Regions from separate parts of the Staphylococcus caprae genome, predicted to be linked through region 2. Evidence: predicted binding sites of a transcription regulator. Region 2 holds the regulator's gene; each other region holds the start of a gene.
The links. Region 2 encodes CtsR, which represses protease genes until heat stress. Its sites were predicted from a motif close to ATGGTCAATAAAGGTCAAACA; they were not measured.
Positions count from the first base shown of each region.

Region 1: a site for CtsR is predicted at 2,062-2,082, ahead of clpP (ATP-dependent Clp endopeptidase proteolytic subunit ClpP). Genes of this name have one in related genera too.
Region 3: a site for CtsR is predicted at 1,913-1,933, ahead of clpB (ATP-dependent chaperone ClpB). Genes of this name have one in related genera too.

Region 1 covers NZ_AP018587.1:2,148,601-2,151,893, reverse strand. Annotated here, with positions in the region: gene JMUB898_RS10380 (gluconeogenesis factor YvcK family protein) at 1-728, shown strand, start outside; gene whiA (DNA-binding protein WhiA) at 855-1,799, shown strand; tRNA gene JMUB898_RS10370 (tRNA-Arg) at 1,865-1,936, opposite strand; gene clpP (ATP-dependent Clp endopeptidase proteolytic subunit ClpP) at 2,128-2,715, shown strand; gene JMUB898_RS10360 (hypothetical protein) at 2,931-3,113, opposite strand; gene JMUB898_RS10355 (TIGR01777 family oxidoreductase) at 3,145-3,293, opposite strand, start outside.
Region 2 covers NZ_AP018587.1:2,416,559-2,419,851, forward strand. Annotated here, with positions in the region: gene JMUB898_RS11665 (ATP-dependent Clp protease ATP-binding subunit) at 1-136, opposite strand, end outside; gene JMUB898_RS11670 (protein arginine kinase) at 151-1,155, opposite strand; gene JMUB898_RS11675 (UvrB/UvrC motif-containing protein) at 1,148-1,711, opposite strand; gene JMUB898_RS11680 (CtsR family transcriptional regulator) at 1,732-2,193, opposite strand; gene JMUB898_RS11685 (NupC/NupG family nucleoside CNT transporter) at 2,348-3,293, shown strand, end outside.
Region 3 covers NZ_AP018587.1:2,022,650-2,025,942, forward strand. Annotated here, with positions in the region: gene clpB (ATP-dependent chaperone ClpB) at 1-1,859, opposite strand, end outside; gene JMUB898_RS09710 (acyltransferase family protein) at 2,114-3,293, opposite strand, start outside.

The sequences.
Region 1 (3,293 bases), 270 kb from region 2:
TAGGTAATTTAGTTATTGCCGGAATGACAAGTATTACGAATGATTTCGGGCATGCGATTAAAGAATTAAGTAAAGTTTTAAATATTAAAGGGCAAGTTATTCCATCTACAAACACAAGTGTTCAACTTAATGCAGTGATGGAAGATGGAGAAATTGTATGTGGTGAAACGAATATCCCAAATACGCATAAAAAAATTGACCGCGTATTCCTAGAACCTGGAGATGTCGAGCCGATGGAAGAAGCGGTAAATGCACTTGAACACGCTGATTTAATTGTGCTCGGTCCCGGTTCATTGTATACAAGTGTGATATCGAATCTATGTGTGAAGGGGATATCTGAAGCATTACTACGTTCCGAAGCACCTAAACTGTACGTTTCAAATGTGATGACACAACCAGGCGAGACAGATAATTATGATGTGAAAGAACATATTGATGCCCTTTGTCAGCAGGTTGGTCAAGATTTTGTAGACTTTGTCATTTGTAGTAATGAAAAATATAGCCAAGCTACCTTACGTCGTTATGAAGAACAAAATTCTAAACCAGTTAAAGTTAATAAAGAAGAGTTGAAAAAGAACGGAATAAGAGTTTTAACGGCTTCAAATTTAATTGAAGTTTCAGATACACATCTCGTACGCCATAATACTAAAGTTCTATCAAAAATGATATATGAATTGGCATTAGACTTAACTAGTACAATTCAATTTAATCCGAATCGTAAACGTTAATAGTATTGGCAATAGAAACGTTTATGATATGATAACTTACGTGTGTTTAATAATTAAAATTCATAATCTCTATGTCGACCATACATAGATTAAAATAGAGTTGATTTAGGAAGGAATGAGTGTTCTATGAGCTTTGCATCCGACATGAAAAATGAATTAACACGCATTGAAGTAGATGAAGCAAATGCTAAAGCAGAGCTCAGTGCATTAATTCGTATGAATGGCGCACTTAGTTTATCGAATCAGCAATTTGTAATCAATGTACAGACTGAGAATGCGACAACCGCTCGTCGTATTTACTCTCTTATCAAACGAATTTTCAATGTAGAAGTTGAAATATTAGTTAGAAAAAAGATGAAATTAAAGAAAAATAATATTTATATTTGTCGCACTAAAATGTTAGCAAAAGAAATTTTAAATGATTTAGGCATTCTCAAAGAGGGCGTCTTCACTCATGAAATCGACCCTAATATGATTAAAGATGATGAAATGCGTCGTAGTTACTTAAGAGGGGCATTTCTTGCAGGTGGATCAGTGAATAATCCAGAGACGTCATCTTATCACCTTGAAATATTTTCTCAATATGAGAATCATTCTGAAGGCTTAACTAAATTAATGAATAGCTATGAATTAAATGCGAAACATTTAGAGCGGAAAAAAGGAAGTATTGCTTATTTAAAAGAAGCGGAAAAAATCTCAGATTTTCTAAGTTTAATCGGTGGTTATCAAGCATTGCTTAAATTTGAAGATGTGAGAATCGTACGTGATATGAGAAATTCGGTGAATAGATTGGTAAACTGTGAGACAGCTAATCTTAATAAAACAGTTAGTGCTGCGATGAAACAAGTTGAAAGTATTCAGCTAATAGATGAAGAAATAGGCTTAGATAATTTGCCAGATCGATTGAGAGAAGTAGCTAAATTACGTGTAGAACATCAAGAAATATCTTTAAAAGAATTAGGAGAAATGATTTCAACAGGACCTATCTCTAAATCTGGAATGAATCATCGACTGAGAAAGTTAAATGAGCTAGCAGACAAAATTCGTAATGGTGAACAAATTGAATTATAAAGAAAGGTATCTTTGAACGAGGTTCAAAAATACCTGCTTTGTTATGTCTTTTATGTTTATAGGTACCCCCTCGAGAGGAATTGAACCTCTATTATAAGAACCGGAATCTCATGTGTTATCCATTACACTACGAGGGGTAAATGAGGGTAGAATCATTTTTCTGTACTAAAGAAGTTGATAACAGTACAATTAAAACGATAATTCTAGTTTACAAATCTTAGAGTTAAGCGTCAAACTGAAATTTCAAAACTTAAAGTTGAATATTTTGACCATTTTTGACTTTTAAGGTAAAATAATTTATAACAGTTATTACAAGGAGGAAAAATAGATGAATTTAATTCCTACAGTTATAGAAACAACAAATCGCGGTGAACGCGCATATGATATTTATTCACGTTTATTAAAAGACCGTATTATCATGTTAGGTTCTCAAATTGATGATAATGTAGCAAATTCAATTGTATCTCAATTATTATTCTTACAAGCACAAGACTCTGAAAAAGATATCTACCTATATATTAACTCACCAGGTGGTAGTGTAACTGCTGGTTTTGCCATTTATGATACTATCCAACATATTAAACCAGATGTTCAAACTATTTGTATCGGTATGGCTGCGTCAATGGGTTCATTTTTACTAGCAGCTGGCGCTAAAGGTAAACGTTTTGCTTTACCAAATGCTGAAGTAATGATTCACCAACCATTAGGTGGAGCACAAGGTCAAGCAACTGAAATTGAAATTGCTGCCAACCATATCTTAAAAACTCGTGAAAAATTAAATCGTATTTTAGCAGAACGTACAGGTCAATCAATTGAAAAAATTCAACAAGATACTGATCGTGACAATTTCTTAACAGCAGAAGAAGCTAAATCATATGGTTTAATTGATGAAGTCATGGAACCAGAAGGTAAATAGTAAATAAAATTCGAGGCTAGGGCATTTCTAATGTCCTAGTTTTTTTATGAAAAAAGGAGCGATACAGAATTCTAGAAGTTAAGAATTCATATCATCGCCCCTGCAAACTCTTCTGACAGTCTTTATATTTCAATTTATAGTGTTATGAAACATAAAGAGGCGCGTCATCGCCTCTTCATATGCCAATAGTGACAATATCATAGACTGTCTCTATTTTAGTTTTTCTTCCCTTTGAACATTAAGCGTACAACAACAATTAATAACACTACTCCAATAATTATAAATAGCAAAGAAAGTAGTATCATTGCTATTGTATGTTCAAACGCAAAAATCCCATTTAAAATTAATAAAATACTAGCAATAATTAACAAAATATAAGTTAATTGATTGTCTTTCATTGTATAAACCTTCTTCGTACGTAGTTATTTCTTATGCTTTAACTAAATCATCTAAAGCATTTTTCAAGTTGTTAAATTTAAATTCAAAACCAAGTGCATGTAATTTATTAGGTAGAACCTTTTGAGTATCGAGAACAACTGTAGACATTTCACCTAGAACTAAGCGCATTGCTAATTTAG
Region 2 (3,293 bases):
CAATACCTTCCGGTTCTTTCATTAAACCTAATAAAAGGTGTTCTGTACCAATATTTGAATGGTTCAAACGAATTGCTTCTTCTTGTGCATGCGCTAAAACTCGCTGCGCACGTTCTGTTAATCTACCAAATAGCATATATAAAATACCTCCTATTTTATATGTTCTCTTAATAAATCGGCTCTTTTTTCATTTACTGTTTTATCATCATCTTCATCTATTAAAAATGGTGACTGTATACCTACCATTAATTCATTAAATTTAAAATCATTAAGCGTTATATAATTCAAATCGATACCGAGTTTGACTTCACTTAAGCGATAGGATGCTTCTTCCATTGAGATAATTCTACTATTTTGTAGAATCCCTAGCGAACGATAAACTCTATCAAGCGTTTCTACTGGATTATGCTTATCAAGTCTTTCTCTAATTTGTTTCTCTTCATTGATGATTTGGTTAACGACTTCAGTTAAATTATCAATGATTTCTTCTTCAGTTTTCCCTAAAGTGAGTTGGTTTGAAACTTGATAAATGTGACCATATACTTGCGAACCTTCTCCATAAATACCTCGAATCGTAAATCCAAAACGGTTAATCGTCTGTGCAATGCGGTTCATTCTCTTCATGATGGAAAGTCCAGGCAAATGTAACATGACACTCGCACGCATACCTGTGCCTATATTTGTTGGACAGGTTGTAAGATAGCCTAAATGTTCGTCATAGCTAATATCTAGTTCTTGGTCCAAGTCATCATCAATCTTTGAAGCTCTTTGATATAAATCATTGAGCGACAAGTCAGTTCCTAACGCTTGGATACGAATGTGGTCTTCTTCGTTAATCATCACACTTAGAGATTCATCTTCGTTAAGCAATACTGCAGAGGCTGGTTGTTTAATAAGTTCAGGACTTACAAGATGTTTCGCAACTAATTTCATTTTACTTTGTTGATCCATTGTATCTAAACGTTGTAACTGTAAGTCTGGAAGCGCATCTTGAACTTCATTTATTACTCGAAATCCTTCTTGCTCGGACGGGAACATCAAAGGATGAACATGATTCTCAAGATTTCTTGCTAATCTTATTCTAGAAGAAATGACTACAGGTGCCTCTTCAGTCATTTTCATCCATTGACTAATGTTAGTATGAATGTCACTCATGACGAGACACCTCACTTTCATCTTTTAATGCTTTAATTTCGTCACGAATCACTGCAGCTTCTTCAAAGTTTTGTTCTTCTATTAATTTATTTAGATATTTCGTTTTTTCTTCGATTTGCTTTTTAATTGCAAGTTTCTTATGTGAAGATTGAGGCGTTTTACCTACATGTTCAAATTGTCCACCTTGTACGCGTCGAACGATATCTATAATATCGTCTTTAAACGTTGCGTAGCAGTTAGCACAACCAAATTTACCAACATGCGCGATATCTTTCAGTGTCATATGACATGTCGGACATTGCTTCTCCTCTTTAAACGCCATTTCTTGAAAATTAATACCATGTTTCGTAGCGAGATGTTGTAATATTTGTTTGACCACAAATGCTTCTTCTATATCGTCTTGATGCGAATGGTAAGACGTGTCGTCATGGGATTGATGCCAAGGATTATCGCCTTGAGCACATATTGAGCATACCCATTTTTCATGCGTACCGTCTTTACTTTTAACTGTTAATTTTACTTCCGCTTCATTTAAATGGCAATTTTCGCAAAGCACGTTTAAACACCTCACTTCATTTAATAATAGTTAATCACTGGTAATAATCGTTTTAAAATATTAGCTCTTATAATATCTCTTGCAACGACATCCATTTTTAGTGTTTCTCGATCAATAACTGCTTGTATCATTTTAGCTTCTCTGTCATTAATCAATCCTTTGTCTAATAAACCATCTATTATATAATAAGCTTGTTGTTGTGAAATAGAAGGTCCAATCAATTGAAGTAAGTGATTAATATAACCTGTTGCATCTTTGTTTTCAATTTTAGTGATTCGGATATAACCTCCACCACCGCGTTTACTTTCTATTTCATAACCATGTTCGTTTGTAAAACGAGTCTTAATAACATAATTTAATTGGGAAGGAACACAATCGAATCGTTGTGCAATATTTGCACGTTGGATTTCTACCACATCTTCGTTAGTTTCCTCGAATAAATGTTTAATGTATTGTTCTATGATGTCGGACATGTTATGCATGGATATCACCTCTTTTTGACCTTCTTTGACTTTATTATATGACCACCTTTGACCTTTTTCAACCAATTTGATTTTAAAATTTAAATTTTATGATGTTAGCGCGTTCAATTTATTGTATGATAGAGAATAGAAAAAATTAAAGGAATGAAAAAATATGCATATTGTGATTGGGATTATAGGAATTATTTTCTTTTTAGCACTCGCATTCTTATTTAGTTCAGACAGAAAAAATATACGCTGGAAGTATGTTGGTTTACTATTAGTAATTCAACTTATATTCGCATTTATTTTATTAAAAACACATATCGGAATCAGTGTCATCGGTAGTATTTCGTACGGCTTTAGTTACCTATTAAAGCAAGCAGCTGAAGGTGTCAATTTCGTATTCGGTGGTTTTAAATTTGTAGATCCAAAGAACCCACCATTCTTCTTTAGCGTATTGTTACCTATTGTATTTATTTCAGCACTTATCGGTATATTACAATATACGCGAATCTTACCGCTTATTATTAATTTTTTAGGTTTCTTAATTTCTAAAATTAATGGCATGGGACGTTTAGAATCATATAACGCTGTAGCAGCAGCAATCTTGGGACAATCAGAGGTATTTATTTCATTAAAACAACAACTGCCATACATACCTAAACAACGTTTATATACGTTAACAGCATCAGCTATGTCTACAGTATCGGCATCAATTATCGGTGCATACTTCACGTTAATTGAACCTAAATATGTTGTAACAGCTGTTGTTCTTAATTTATTTGGTGGTTTCATCATCGCGTCAATCATCAATCCTTATAAAGTGAATGAAGAAGATGATAAATTATTAGTTGATGAAAGTGAAACTAAGAACCAATCATTCTTCGAAATGCTCGGGGAATACATTTTAGACGGATTTAAAGTTGCGGTCATCGTAGGCGCAATGTTAATTGGTTATATAGCTATCATCGCTTTATTAAATGGAATCGTCAGCGGTATCTTTAGTTTATTCTCACACGGTGCAATTACATGGAATTTCCAAACATTGATTGGATTTGTCTTTGCTCCATTTGCATTCTTAGCAGGTGTACCATGGCATGACGCTGTTCAATCTGGTT
Region 3 (3,293 bases), 390 kb from region 2:
TTAGCTAATTCAGTTTTACCTACACCTGTTGGTCCTAAGAATAAGAAGCTACCAATAGGTCTATTTGGATCTTTGATACCTGCACGTGCTCTAACTACTGCATCAGAAACCAAGTCTACTGCTTTGTCTTGGCCAACGACACGTTTATGAAGAATATCGCCAAGGTGCAATAATTTCTCTCTTTCAGTTTCTACAAGTTTAGAGACTGGAATACCTGTCCATTGACTTACAATATCGCCAATTTCTTCATCAGATACAACCTCACGAATCATTCTGTCGCTGTCTTCACCTGTTTCATCTTGGAAGACATCTTCTAACTCTCTTAATTCTTTCTCTAATTGTGGAATTTTACCGTATTGTAATTCTGCAGCTTTCTCAAGGTTGTTATTTGTTTGTGCATCTTCGAGGGCTTTTCTACTTTCATCTAATTCAGCTCGTTTTTGTTGTAATTTACCTATTTTTTCTTTTTCTTGTTCTACACGAGATTGTAATGATGCTTGTTTTTCTTTTTCATTAGAAAGCTCTTCCTGTAGTTCTTGTAGTCGTTGTTTACTTGCATTATCAGATTCATTTTTCAATGCGCTTTCTTCAATTTCCAACTGCATTACACGACGATTAACTTGGTCTAATTCAGTTGGATTAGAGCCCATTTCAGTACGAATTGTCGCACAAGCTTGGTCTACTAAATCAATCGCTTTATCAGGTAAGAATCGATCAGTAATATAACGATCTGATAATTCAGCCGCAGCGACTAGCGCACGGTCTTGGATACGAACACCATGATACACTTCATAACGTTCTTTTAAACCACGTAAGATTGAAATTGTATCTTCAACATCTGGTTCGCTGACACCTACTTTTTGGAAACGACGCTCTAAGGCAGAATCTTTTTCAATATATTCTCTATATTCATTTAACGTTGTTGCACCAATGCAATGCAATTCACCACGTGCTAACATTGGTTTCAACATGTTTCCTGCATCCATTGCGCCCTCAGTTTTACCAGCGCCGACTAACATGTGAATTTCATCTATAAATAGAATAATACGACCTTCTGATTCTTTCACTTCTTTAAGTACTGCTTTGAGACGTTCTTCAAATTCACCTCTATATTTCGCACCAGCGACTAAGGCACTTAAATCGAGTTCGAAAATCGTTTTATCTAGTAATGATTCAGGCACGTCTTTTTTAACGATACGTTGTGCTAAACCTTCTACGATGGCAGTTTTACCTACACCTGGTTCTCCGATTAATACAGGATTGTTTTTAGTTTTTCGACTTAAAATTCGAATTGTATTACGAATTTCTTCGTCTCTACCAATCACAGGATCCATTTTACCTTGTCGAACTTCTTCTACTAAGTCACGACCATATTTTTCTAAAGCTTCGTAGTTTACTTCTGGATTTTGAGTTGTCACATGATTTCCCCCTCTTACTTTTGTGATAATTTCTTTGATAACTTCTGCTTTATTACCAATAAATTGTTGCGTTGTTTGATCAATGTCCATAGCAGCACGTAATATATGTTCCATAGAAATGAATTCGTCTTCATATTCTTTCATATATGTTTCTGCTTTATTTAATAATTCATTGGCTTTCGGACTAATATATTGTCCGTATTGTACATTATCTCCTTGTACTGATGGATAATTTTTTAATTTATCTTCATAAGCTTTCGTTAATTGATCGACATCAATATTTGCTCTTTCTAATACACTTTTGAATAAACTTTCACTTTCTTCTAATGTTGCTTTTAGAAGTGCTTCATTTTCAATATTTTGTAATTCATATTCTTTACTGATTTCGACTGCTTTTTGTAAAGCGCCTTGAACAGCGTAAGTCATTTGATTAATATCCAATTTTTTCACCTCTATTTATTTAGAGTAAATAGGTCTAAAGCAAATGTTTTTTGACTTTGACTTTCTTTGACCTTAATTATATTATAGACCCTCTTTCATCAATATTCAACAATTTACACTTATTTTTTGACCTTTTTCCCTATTAATTTTTGAAAATAAATTCTACAATATCTAGTTTCTTTATACCTTTAATTACATAAAAAGAAACTAGCCCAACGTTAGCTGATTAACGTCAAACTAGTTTCTCATTAAACCTATTTCTTTTTCATATTTTTCAATATTTCATCTGTTAGAGCTTCGACACCGCTATTTTCAAGATGTATACCATCTGGAGCAAAGTACTCTGTATGCCCTTCTGAACGTTTGTACCAATCAACAAGTTTTACATTCTTATGACTTTTAGCAGCATTTGCCATTAACTGATTCACATGGCCTTCATATGATCTTGGCACTCTCGTATTAACAAGGTAGACTTGAGCTTTTCCAAATTTATCAATTAGATCATCTAATTGCTCTTTTGAGAAATCCCCATTAGTACCTAATTCTAAAACAACTTGGTCAGAAGATTTACTATAATTCTTATAATTGCTATCTACTAATGGAAGTGCTTGATACAAGTTTCGCCCCACTTTACCATCAATATTTGCCTTCGGAACTCTAGATTTAAACTGTTCACCAATATCGACCATGACCGAGTCCCCGATTAGTAATGGTTTAATATCAGAATACACTTCATCCTCATTCTTACCTTCTTTTGTTTTTCCATCATTCGTAAGCGTAATGTCATCAATAGGCAACATATGGATGAGATATTTGTCATTTTCATTTGTATTAAATGATTGTGCTTTATCAGAAATTTTATCTTTACCTAATTTATCAAATGCACCTGCAAGTATCAGAATAAGTGGTAATGCTAATATAATTGTTACCACAGTTCTTATAAATTGAGGTTTAAATCTCTTCTTAATAGCAAACGCTTTAAGTCCTTGCTTTCTGAAAGGTGTCTCTACGTATCGATAAGATAATTCGGCAAACATAACAGTTAATATGATATCTAAGAAATAAACATAAACTGGAATTTGCCCGTCTATATAATGACTATGAATGAAACTAATTATAGGAAAATGCCACAAGTACAGACTATATGACCGTTTACCAATATAGACAAACAATGGATTACCTAAGGCTTTAGATACCAATGTAGCAGGATGAACGACACTCGCTATGATAAGTAAAGACATAGCTGAGATGAGATAAAACCCGCCATTGTAAATCCAGTCACTCTCATCTTTAACTGTAAAGAATAAAACAACTAAAAATAACAAACCGACTATTCCGGCAGTATCAATAGTTGCTTTTAGTGCCCTAGGTGGATTTGCCTTAAGTTTAAATGGTGGCCACATAAATGCAAGAAGTACACCTAACAGTAATGTT